3 regions of the Burkholderia mayonis genome follow, and region 1 is predicted to be linked to each of the others. Evidence: predicted binding sites of a transcription regulator. Region 1 holds the regulator's gene; each other region holds the start of a gene.
What was found. The regulator HrcA, encoded in region 1, represses chaperone genes, less so after heat shock. The targets are predictions, from matches to a motif close to TTAGCACTCNNNNNNNNNGAGTGCTAA.
Positions count from the first base shown of each region.

Region 2: a site for HrcA is predicted at 1,820-1,846, ahead of WS70_RS21475 (co-chaperone GroES). Genes of this name have one in related genera too.
Region 3: a site for HrcA is predicted at 1,783-1,809, ahead of rpoH (RNA polymerase sigma factor RpoH). Genes of this name have one in related genera too.

Region 1 is NZ_CP013386.1:774,841-778,459, reverse strand. It holds gene hemH (ferrochelatase) at 1-857, opposite strand, end outside; gene hrcA (heat-inducible transcriptional repressor HrcA) at 1,054-2,076, opposite strand; gene WS70_RS03940 (NAD kinase) at 2,208-3,110, shown strand; gene recN (DNA repair protein RecN) at 3,140-3,619, shown strand, end outside.
Region 2 is NZ_CP013387.1:644,728-648,346, forward strand. It holds gene WS70_RS21460 (aldehyde dehydrogenase) at 1-96, shown strand, start outside; gene speB (agmatinase) at 227-1,189, shown strand; gene WS70_RS21470 (hypothetical protein) at 1,291-1,704, shown strand; gene WS70_RS21475 (co-chaperone GroES) at 1,871-2,161, shown strand; gene groL (chaperonin GroEL) at 2,175-3,619, shown strand, end outside.
Region 3 is NZ_CP013386.1:3,387,186-3,390,804, reverse strand. It holds gene WS70_RS16320 (cytochrome ubiquinol oxidase subunit I) at 1-180, opposite strand, end outside; gene cydP (cytochrome oxidase putative small subunit CydP) at 170-454, opposite strand; gene rpoH (RNA polymerase sigma factor RpoH) at 786-1,721, opposite strand; gene WS70_RS16295 (acyloxyacyl hydrolase) at 2,085-2,654, shown strand; gene WS70_RS16290 (nuclear transport factor 2 family protein) at 2,696-3,088, shown strand; gene leuA (2-isopropylmalate synthase) at 3,321-3,619, opposite strand, start outside.

The sequences.
Region 1 (3,619 bases):
CAGAACACGTCCGCGCGGCACACGCCCGCCGTGCCCAGTTCCTTGAGCGTCGGCGCCGTATAAGGCTGCAGCCATTCGGCCTTGCCGAAGCGCGACTGGAACGTGACACGGCACTCGAACGTCGTCAGGCCGAGCGCGGACATCAGCAACGCGGCCGTCTGCTGGCATTGCTCGTGGTATGGATCGCCGAGATCGAGCGTGCGCTTCGGCACGCCGTGAAAGCTCAGCACGAGCTTGTCGCCCGAATCGAATGCCGGCCTGCCGTGCGCCGCCCAATACTGGCGGACCTGCTCGGCAAGCGCGTGGATGTAAGCGGGGTGGTCCGCGTAGTGACGCACCGTACGCACCTCCGGCTGGTTGCGCATCCGGCCGAGCGCGGCGAACGCGGCGTCGAACGCAGTGGCTGTCGTCGACGCCGAATATTGCGGATACATCGGCAGCAACAGCACCCGCTCGGCGCCCGCGCGCTTCAACTGCGAGAGCACGTCGGCGATGCTCGGCGTCCCGTAGCGCATCGCGAAATCGACGATCACCCGGTAGCCGTTCGCCGCGAAGAGCGGCCGCAAGCACTCGGCCTGGCGCTCCGTATGGACGCGCAGCGGCGAGCCCTCGGACATCCAGACGGCCGCGTACTTCTTCGCGGACGCGCGGCCGCGCAGCGGCAGGATCATCGTGCGCAGGATCACCTGCCAGACGACCTGCGGGATCTCGACGACGCGCGGGTCGGACAGGAACTGCGCAAGATAGCGGCGCACCGCGCGCGGCGTCGGCTCGTCGGGCGTGCCCAGGTTGACGAGCAGCACGGCGACGCGGTGAGCGGCCGACGCATGCGACGGCGGTTCGAGGTCAAAACGCATGGAAAGATCGTGCCGGAGCACCGAATCGAACGACACTCATTATAGCGGGGCGGCCCGGGCCCACCAGTCGGCCGTCCGGCCGATTGCGCGGCGAGCGGCGGGGCAGCACGATGCGGTGACGGACTCGATCGAGGGAAAACGGCGCAGGACGCCGCAAAAGTGTGATGAAACGGCGATGAAGCGCGTGCGGAACCGGTTACTGCTGGCTGAGCGTCAGCGACAGGAGGCGCGCGGTGATGTCGACGATCGGAATCACGCGGTTGTAGGCCATCCGCGTCGGCCCGATCACGCCGAGCGTGCCGACGATCTTGCCGTTGACCTCGTACGGGGCCGTCACGACGCTCATTTCGTCGATCGGCACGAGCGTCGATTCGCCGCCGATGAAGATCTGCACGCCCTGCGCGTGGCTCGACACGTCGAGCAGTTGCAGGAGACTCGTCTTCTGGTCGAACACGTCGAACAGCTTGCGCAGCCGCGCCATGTCGGACGAAAGATCCGCCACTTCGAGCAGGTTGCGCTCGCCGGAGATCAGCACGGTGTCCTCGTCGTCGGCCTCCTCGGTGCTCGCCGTGACGGCCGCGTGCATCAGCGCCGTCATGTCGCCGCGCAGCTCGTCGATCTCCTCGCGCAGCCGGCGGCGCACCTCGTCGAACGACAGGCCGGCGAAGTGCGCGTTGATGTAGTTCGACGCCTCGGTGAGCTGCGCGGGCGTGTAGTCGCGCTGCGTCGCGATCATGCGGTTCTGCACATCGCCTTCGGGCGTCACGATGATGAGGAGGATCCGCTTGTCCGACAGGCGCAGGAACTCGATCTGCTTGAACACGTGGCTGCGGCGCGGCGTCAGCACGACGCCCGCGAACTGCGACAGGTTCGACAGCACGCTCGCCGCGGCCGCGACGACCTTCTGCTGCGGGTCGCCCGCCTGCAGCGTGGTCTGCACGAGCCGCGTGACGGCGGCGGCGTCGATCGGCGACTCGACCGTCAGCATCGTGTCGACGAAGAGGCGGTAGCCGCGCGGCGTCGGCACGCGCCCCGCCGACGTGTGCGGGCTCGACACGAGGCCGAGCTCCTCCAGGTCGGACATCACGTTGCGGATCGTCGCCGGGCTCAGCTCGAGCCCCGAATAACGAGACAACGTGCGCGATCCGACCGGCTGACCGTCGGCGATATACCGCTCGATCAGCGTCTTGAGGAGGGTTCGTGCGCGTGGATCTAACATGACGGAAAATTTTAGCGCAACCGGGCGGCGCCCGCGAGCGTCCCGCGCGCATCGTCCGTTCCCCACCCGTTTTGCCGCCCCCGGGCCGGCGGGCGGTTCTTTTCGTCATCGAGCTATGGTGTAATGCCGGCATGAAAATCGGCCACCAATTCCATACCGTCGCGCTCGTCGGGCGCAGCAACACGCCTGGCATCGCCGAGCCGCTGACGTCGCTCGCCGCGTGCATCGCGAAGCGCGGCTTCGAAGTCGTGTTCGAGGCCGACACCGCGCAGGCGATCGGCAGCACGGGCTACCCGGCGCTCACGCCCGCCGAGATCGGCGCGCGCGCCGATCTCGCGGTCGTGCTGGGCGGCGACGGTACGATGCTCGGCATCGGCCGCCAGCTCGCGCCGTACAAGACGCCGCTCATCGGCATCAACCACGGCCGGCTCGGCTTCATCACCGACATCCCGGCGTCCGACATGCAGGACGTCGTGCCGATGATGCTCGCGGGCAGCTTCGAGCGTGAGGAGCGCACGCTGCTCGAGTCCCGCATCGTGCGCGACGGCGAGCCGATCTACCACGCGCTCGCGTTCAACGACGTCGTCGTGAACCGCAGCGGCTTTTCCGGGATGGCCGAGCTGCGCGTATCGGTCGATGGCCGCTTCATGTACAACCAGCGCTCGGACGGCCTCATCGTCGCGACGCCGACGGGCTCGACCGCGTACGCGCTGTCGTCGTCGGGGCCGATCCTGCATCCGCAGCTACAGGGATTCGTGCTCGTGCCGATCGCGCCGCACGCGCTGTCGAACCGGCCGATCGTGCTGCCGGACGATTCGAAGATCGCGATCCAGATCATCGGCGGGCGTGACGTGAACGTGAACTTCGACATGCAGTCGTTCACGGCGCTCGAGCTGAACGACACGATCGAGGTGCGCCGCTCGAAGCACACGGTGCCGTTCCTGCACCCGGTCGGCTACAGCTACTACGCGACGCTGCGCAAGAAGCTCCACTGGAACGAACACCCGTCGAGCGAAGAAGACGACGACGCATAAGTCCTGACGCCACCTTCCGACCGCCACTCATGCTCCGCCACCTCTCGATCCGCGACTTCGTCATCGTCGCCGCGCTCGACCTCGAATTCGACAGCGGCTTCTCCGTCTTCTCGGGCGAAACGGGCGCCGGCAAATCGATCCTGATCGATGCGCTCGCACTCGCGCTCGGCGAACGCGCAGACGCGAGCGTCGTGCGCACCGGCTGCGCGCGCGCCGACATCAGCGCCGAATTCACGCCGCACGACCGCGTCGCACGCTGGCTCGACGAGCATGCGTTCGACGCCGACGATACGGTGATGCTGCGGCGCGTCGTCGACGCGAACGGCCGCTCGCGCGCCTTCATCAACGGCACGAGCGCGACGCTCGCGCAACTGCGCGAAGTGGGCGAGATGCTCGTCGACATCCACGGCCAGCATGCGCACCAGCTGCTGATGCGCACGGACGCGCAGCGCGAGCTGTTCGACGCGCACGCGGGGCTCGTCGCCGACGCGGCCGCCGTCGCGCGCGGC
Region 2 (3,619 bases), on a different replicon from region 1:
GGCGGCTACAAGCAATCGGGCAACGGCCGCGACAAGTCGTTGCACGCACTGGAGAAGTACACCGAGCTGAAGTCGACGCTCGTGCGGCTGCGCTAAAGGATTCGCAAGCCAGCGCGGCGGCGCGAACGCATCACGCCGCCGCGTTCCCAATGAATCCAACCGCCGGCCCGTTCGCCTTTTCCCTTGCAGCGCCGCGAACGAGCCGGTCCCTCCAACGGATCATTCGATGAATGAAACGCTCTATGGCGACGGCGCGATCCGCCGTCCATCTCTCTACGGTTCCTCGATCGAAAACACCTACGCGGGCGTGCTGTCGTTCATGCGACGCAACTACAGTCGCGATCTCGACGGCGTCGACGTCGCCGTGTCCGGCGTGCCGCTCGATCTCGCGACGACGTTTCGCTCCGGCGCGCGCCTCGGCCCGTCCGCGGTGCGCGCGGCGAGCGTGCAGCTCGCGGAGCTGCATCCCTATCCATGGGGCTTCGATCCGTTCGACGATCTCGCGGTGATCGACTACGGCGACTGCTGGTTCGACGCGCACAATCCGCCGACGATCAAGGCCGCGATCGTCGAGCATGCGCAAACGATCCTGCGATCGAACGCGAAGATGCTGACGTTCGGCGGCGATCACTACATCACGTATCCGCTGCTGATTGCGCACGCGCAGAAGTACGGCGGGCCGCTGTCGCTGATCCATTTCGACGCGCACTGCGACACATGGGCCGACGACGATCCGGACAGCCTCAATCACGGCACGATGTTCTACAAGGCGGTCGACGAAGGGCTGATCGATCCGAAGACGTCGGTGCAGATCGGCATCCGCACGTGGAACGACGACTATCTCGGCATCAACGTGCTCGACGCCGCGTGGGTGCACGAGCACGGTCCGCGCGCGGCGCTCGAACGCATCCGGTCGATCGTCGGCGACCGGCCCGCTTATCTGACATTCGATATCGACTGCCTCGATCCCGCGTTCGCGCCGGGCACGGGCACGCCGGTCGCGGGCGGGCTGTCGTCCGCGCAGGCGCTGTCGATCGTGCGCGGCCTCGGCGGCGTGAACCTGATCGGCGCGGACGTCGTCGAAGTCGCACCCGCGTACGACCAGAGCGAGATCACCGCGATCGCGGCCGCGCACATCGCGTGCGATCTGCTGTGCCTGTGGCGGCAGCGCAAGGTCGGCGCGCGCTGACCGACGGTGCCGAATGGCGCTCGCTCCTATTTCGGGAGCGAGCGGCGCGCAAATGGCTGGCTGGGACGACAACGAAATTTGGGCGCAAACGGAGGCGAAGCATGGCATTTGCGATCAAAGCCGAAGTGAGCGATCCGCAGGCGAAGACGTTCGCGTTCACTGCGCAAAAGACGATGTACGGCGGCAAGCATATCGCCGAAGGCGACACAATCTTCGTGTTCGCGAGCGAGAACGAGGGGGGGCGCGGCCTCATCGCGCGCGGCGTCGTGACGTTCGTCGAAGCAATCGCGAAAATTCCCGGCGCGGCTCGGCAAACGCCGCGCGTGAGCGTCGCCATCGAGCGCGCGGCGCGCGCGAAGCGGCCGCTCGGACGAAACGAACTCGGAGGCTTCGCGGACTGGCGCGACGGTCAGCCCGCGACCGAGCTCAACTTCAAGTTCTATCGTCAGGCGACCAACAAGATCGTCGGCATCTCGGACGAAGCGGCGGCGTTCCTCGACACGTTCTTCATCTAGCGCAACCGGCCGCCGGCCGATGGATGCCCGGTCGCACCTTATGCGATTCGCCGATAAGTTTGTGCCAATCCGTTATTGGAGCGATCGACTGCACGTTTCTATACTCGACACCGGACTGGCGCTCATCGAACCCGAGTGCCAACGACTTCGATAAGGAAACCTGAGAATGAGCCTACGTCCGCTCCACGATCGCGTCGTCGTCAAGCGACTCGACCAGGAAACCAAGACCGCGTCGGGCATCGTCATCCCGGACAGCGCGGCGGAAAAGCCCGACCAGGGCGAGATCGTCGCCGTCGGCCCCGGCCGGCGCGACGCCGACGGCAAGCGTGTCGAACCCGACGTGAAGGTCGGCGAGCGCGTGCTGTTCGGCAAGTACGCCGGGCAGCCCGTGAAGGTCGACGGCAACGAATTGCTGGTGCTGCGCGAAGAAGAAATCGTCGCAGTCGTTCATTCCTGAGGAGCGCCGAGTCATGGCAGCGAAAGAAATCATTTTTCACGATGGCGCGCGCACGAAGCTCGTCGAAGGCGTCAATCTACTCGCGAACGCGGTGAAGGTCACGCTCGGCCCGAAAGGCCGCAACGTCGTGCTCGAGCGCAGCTTCGGCGCGCCCGTCGTCACGAAGGATGGCGTGTCGGTCGCGAAGGAGATCGAGCTCGCGGACAAGGTGCAGAACATCGGCGCGCAGCTCGTGAAGGAAGTCGCATCGAAGACGAGCGATGCGGCGGGCGACGGCACGACGACCGCGACCGTGCTCGCGCAGGCGATCGTTCGCGAAGGGCAGAAGTACGTCGCCGCGGGCCTGAATCCGCTCGATCTGAAGCGTGGGATCGACAAGGCCGTGCTGGCCGCGGTCGAGGCGCTGAAGAAGATCAGCAAGCCGACGACGACAAGCAAGGAGATCGCGCAGGTCGCGACGATTTCGGCGAACGGCGAGGAATCGATCGGCCAGCGGATCGCCGAGGCGATCGACCGCGTCGGCAAGGAGGGCGTGATCACCGTCGAGGACGGCAAGTCGCTCGCCGACGAACTCGATGTCGTCGAAGGGCTGCAGTTCGATCGCGGTTATCTGTCGCCGTACTTCATCAACAATCCCGACCGCCAGCTCGCGGTGCTCGACGAGCCGTTCATCCTGCTGCACGACAAGAAGATCTCGAACATTCGCGATCTGCTGCCGGTGCTCGAGCAGGTCGCGAAAGCGGGGCGGCCGCTCCTCATCGTCGCCGAGGACGTCGAGGGCGAAGCGCTGGCGACGCTCGTCGTCAACAACATTCGAGGCATCCTGAAGACCGTTGCGGTCAAGGCGCCCGGCTTCGGCGACCGCCGCAAGGCGCTGCTGGAAGACATCGCGATCCTGACGGGCGGCCAGGTGATCGCCGAGGAAACCGGCCTCTCGCTCGAGAAGGCGACGCTCGCCGAGCTCGGGCGCGCGAAGCGCATCGAGGTCGGCAAGGACAGCACGACGCTCATCGACGGCGCGGGCGACAAGCCGAACATCGAGGCGCGCGTGAAGCAGATCCGCGCGCAGATCGCTGACGCGACGTCCGACTACGATCGCGAGAAGCTGCAGGAGCGCGTCGCGAAGCTCGCGGGCGGCGTCGCGGTGATCAAGGTCGGCGGCGCAACCGAAATCGAAGTGAAGGAGAAGAAGGATCGCGTCGACGATGCGCTGCACGCGACGCGCGCGGCCGTCGAGGAAGGCATCGTGCCGGGCGGCGGCGTCGCGCTGATTCGCGTGAAGCAGGCGATCGCGGATCTGGTCGGCGTGAACGCCGATCAGAAGGCCGGCATCAACATCGTGCTGCGCGCGCTCGAAGAGCCGCTGCGCCAGATCGTCGCGAACGCGGGCGAAGAGGCGAGCGTCGTCGTCGCGACGGTCGCGGCCGGCGAGGGCAACTACGGCTACAACGCGGCGAC
Region 3 (3,619 bases), 1.2 Mb from region 1:
GAGCTTGCCCCAGAACTGGGTCATGTCCTTGTAGACCTGCTTGCCCGTCATCACGTAGACGGCTTCCATGATGACGAGCAGCCAGGACATGCCGAGCGTCAATGGAACGAACAGGAAATGGTAGAGCGCTGTGATGCCGAACTGCAGGCGCGACAGATCGACGACTTCGCTACTTATCATGGCGGTCTCCCCGAGTGGGTTCGGATGGCGTCGTCGACAGCAGCTGCGCGGCGACGACGGCAGGCGGCAACGACATGTGCTCGGCCTGCGGATGGTTGAAGAATGCGTACTTGAGCGCGACGAGCAGGATCAGCTTGAAGACCAGCACGATCGAGATGTCGCGCGCGAGGGTCGGGCCGCGGGCCCAGGCGGCCGCCCGATCGCGCCAGCCCGCCGGACGAGCGGGCGGCGTATCGCGGGGCGACGCCTTTTTGTTGATGAGAGTTAAAGCCATGATGTCCGGGATAGCGCGATAGGCGTAAAACTAGGCCGGTCTCGTGACGCGCTTGCGCACGCGCAGCATCCGTTGGCCGGTCCTCCCAATTGTAGGAGGTGTCCCGGAAAACCCTTAGCGCCGCGCTGCGGCACACCGTCGCGAAGCAATCGCGGAAACTTGAGCTGGCTCAAGACTTACGTAAATCGCAATGCACCGGGGGGAATTTTTCATAACGTTGATCAAGCATACGCGCAACGCGTGCGGTTTCGCAGTGCACAAAAAAGCCCGCTGTCACAAGACAGCGGGCTTTTCCGTTTCGACGCGGCCTGGTGGGCCGGGTGATCGAGCGTTACGCGTACGCGGCGAGCGCCGTGCGCATCTTCTTCATCGCGCTTGCCTCGATCTGGCGGATGCGCTCCGCCGACACGCCGAATTCGGCCGCGAGGTCGTGCAGCGTCGAGCCGCCCGAGCCGTCGTCGTCGACGTGCAGCCAGCGCGCCTCGATGATCCGGCGGCTGCGTGCGTCGAGCGACTCGAGCGCTTGCGCGATGCCGTCCGTCTGCAGCATGTCGCGCTGCCGCGCGGCGAGCACGGCGGTCGGCTCGTTGTGCGAATCGGCGAGATACGCGATCGGCGCGTACGACTCCTCGCCGTCGTCGATCTGGCCTTCGAGCGCGACGTCGCCGCCCGACAGGCGGGTTTCCATCTCGGCCACTTCCTCGCGCTTGACGCTCAGCTCCTGCGCAAGGCCGTCGATTTCCTCGGGCGTGAACGCCTGCGTGCCCTTCTTGTGGCTGCGCAGGTTGAAGAACAGCTTGCGCTGCGCCTTCGTCGTCGCGACCTTGACCATGCGCCAGTTGCGCAGGATGTACTCGTGAATCTCGGCCTTGATCCAGTGGATCGCATACGACACGAGACGCACGTTCTGAGCGGGATCGAAACGCTTGACCGCCTTCATCAGGCCGATGTTGCCTTCCTGGATCAGGTCGCCGTGCGGCAGGCCGTAGCCGAGGTAATTGCGCGCGATCGACACGACGAGCCGCAGGTGCGACAGCACGAGCTGGCGCGCGGCGTCGAGGTCGTTGCTGTCGCGGTATTCGGTCGCGTATTGGCGCTCTTCTTCCGGCGTCAGCAACGGAATCCGGTTGACGGCCTGGATATAGGCGTCGATGTTGCCCAACTGGCCGGGCAGCATCGACTGGGATGCGAGCGCCAGCGAGCCTGCCGATGCGGCCTTAGCGGACGCCGGGCGCAGAATGTTCGGAAGGGTCAATGCGTTGCTCACGTAAAAAACTCCTTTGGAATCAGGGACAAGCCCCTTTGCCGGGGCGATTCCTCGATGAATCTTAGCACTCCATCTACCGGAGTGCTAATCCTTAGAAGGAACAGGGTCGCTGGAGTTCCCATTTTGCTATTGATTTTGATGAAGTGATAGCCCATGCCGGAGCCCTTTTTCTGCTCGTCGTCCATAAGTCGTTGTTTTACGGGCGTTTCGGGTAAAGGATCCTGATTCTTGTCAATTCGGCAGAAAACCATTTCGTCAGACGATGCCGATCAGAAAAGTCCTTTACCATAAGATTCTGTTCGCTCGGGCACCGCATGCGGATTGCAGCGAGGCTCTATTCAACCAGAGAAGTTGGAGTAAGAGATGAACGATAAAAACGGTGGTCGGGCGGGGCGGGTCATCGCGCAGGTCGTAGTGGCAGCGGCGCTTGTCGGCGCCTCCGGCGCCGCTTTCGCGGATCGTTGGGGATTGCAGCTCGGCGGCGGCGTCGCCGACCACGACATCAAGAAGGGCGACATCGCTGTCGCTTGGGATCCGAACTGGGCCTGGTGGGAAATCGGCGGCTGGCACTTTGCGTTCGTCGCCGAAGGACACTTGTCGTATTGGCGGTACACGGGCGATCGCGCGATCAACGACAGCGTCTGGGAAGTCGGCGCAACGCCCATCGTGCGCTTCATCAAGAGCGCCGGCTACGTGCGGCCGTTCATCGAGGCGGGCGTCGGCGTGCGTTTCCTGTCGCATCCGACGATCTCGCAGAACTACTCGATGTCGACCGCGTTTCAGTTCGCCGACATGATCGGCGTCGGCGCGCAATTCGGCGATCGTCAGCAGTATCAGGCGGGTTTGCGCTTCCAGCACGTGTCGAACGCGGGTATCAAAGACCCGAATCCTGGTATAAATTTCAGCCAGCTCTACGTGCAATACAACTTCTGATCGGCGCGCCGGAGGCGCGCATGCAGTCGAGGAGTATGGCGATGGTGGCGAAGGTGATCGATGCGATTCGCGCGCTCGAGCGCGACCGGTTTCGTGCGATGGTCGACGGCGACGGCGAGGCGCTCGAAGCGTTGTTGTCCGACAAGGTCTACTACGTGCACACCAATGGCAAGCGCGAGACCAAGCAGCAGTTCATCGACGCGATCGCGGCAGGGCGCCGCCGCTATCGGCAGATCGAAATCCAGTCGCAGGAGGTGCTGCCCGTCGGCGACGGCGACGCCACGTATGTCGTCGCGGGGCGCGCGCTGATCGAGATGGAGACGAACAACGGCGGCCTCGTGTTTCCGGTCGCCTACACCGCGGTGCAGACGCTGGAGAGCGGCCGCTGGCGCCTCCTCGCATGGCAGGCGACGCGCTGCGCGACCGAGAGCTAGGCACGAAGCACGCCTTCGCCCGCCATTCTCGCCCGCAGCTGCCGCCCGCTTTTTCGGTTCTTTTCCGGCCCTTTCCCGGCCGTTTCTTTCGGCCCCTCGTCGGAGCCTTCCGTCGCCGCGCGGCTTCGTGAGCTGCACGGTTTGCGCCGGCGCGCCGCGGATCGCGCGTCGCACCGGTTTGGCGCAGCGGCGTGCGCCGCGCCCTGTTCTTTCGCGTGTCGCTCGCGCCGCGTCAGGCGGCCGCGCGCCGCTCGTCGCGGCTCCAGGCGGAGCGGTTGATCGCGCTTGCGACCGCATCCGTCGCGGCGGCGACCGGATCGCGATGCACGCCCGCGCCGTGGCGCAGCGCGGCCCCGCCGACCTTCGCGCCGACGAACACGACGGTGTCGCCATTCGCGGTGCGCTCGACCTCGCACGACGCGACGTCGATCTCGACGCCCGCCGCCGCCGCGAACACGGCGGCCGCCTGCCGCGCCGCGCTTTGCGCGTCGTCCGCGTGAGCGAGCGCGGCTTCGCGGTCATGCCAGCTCG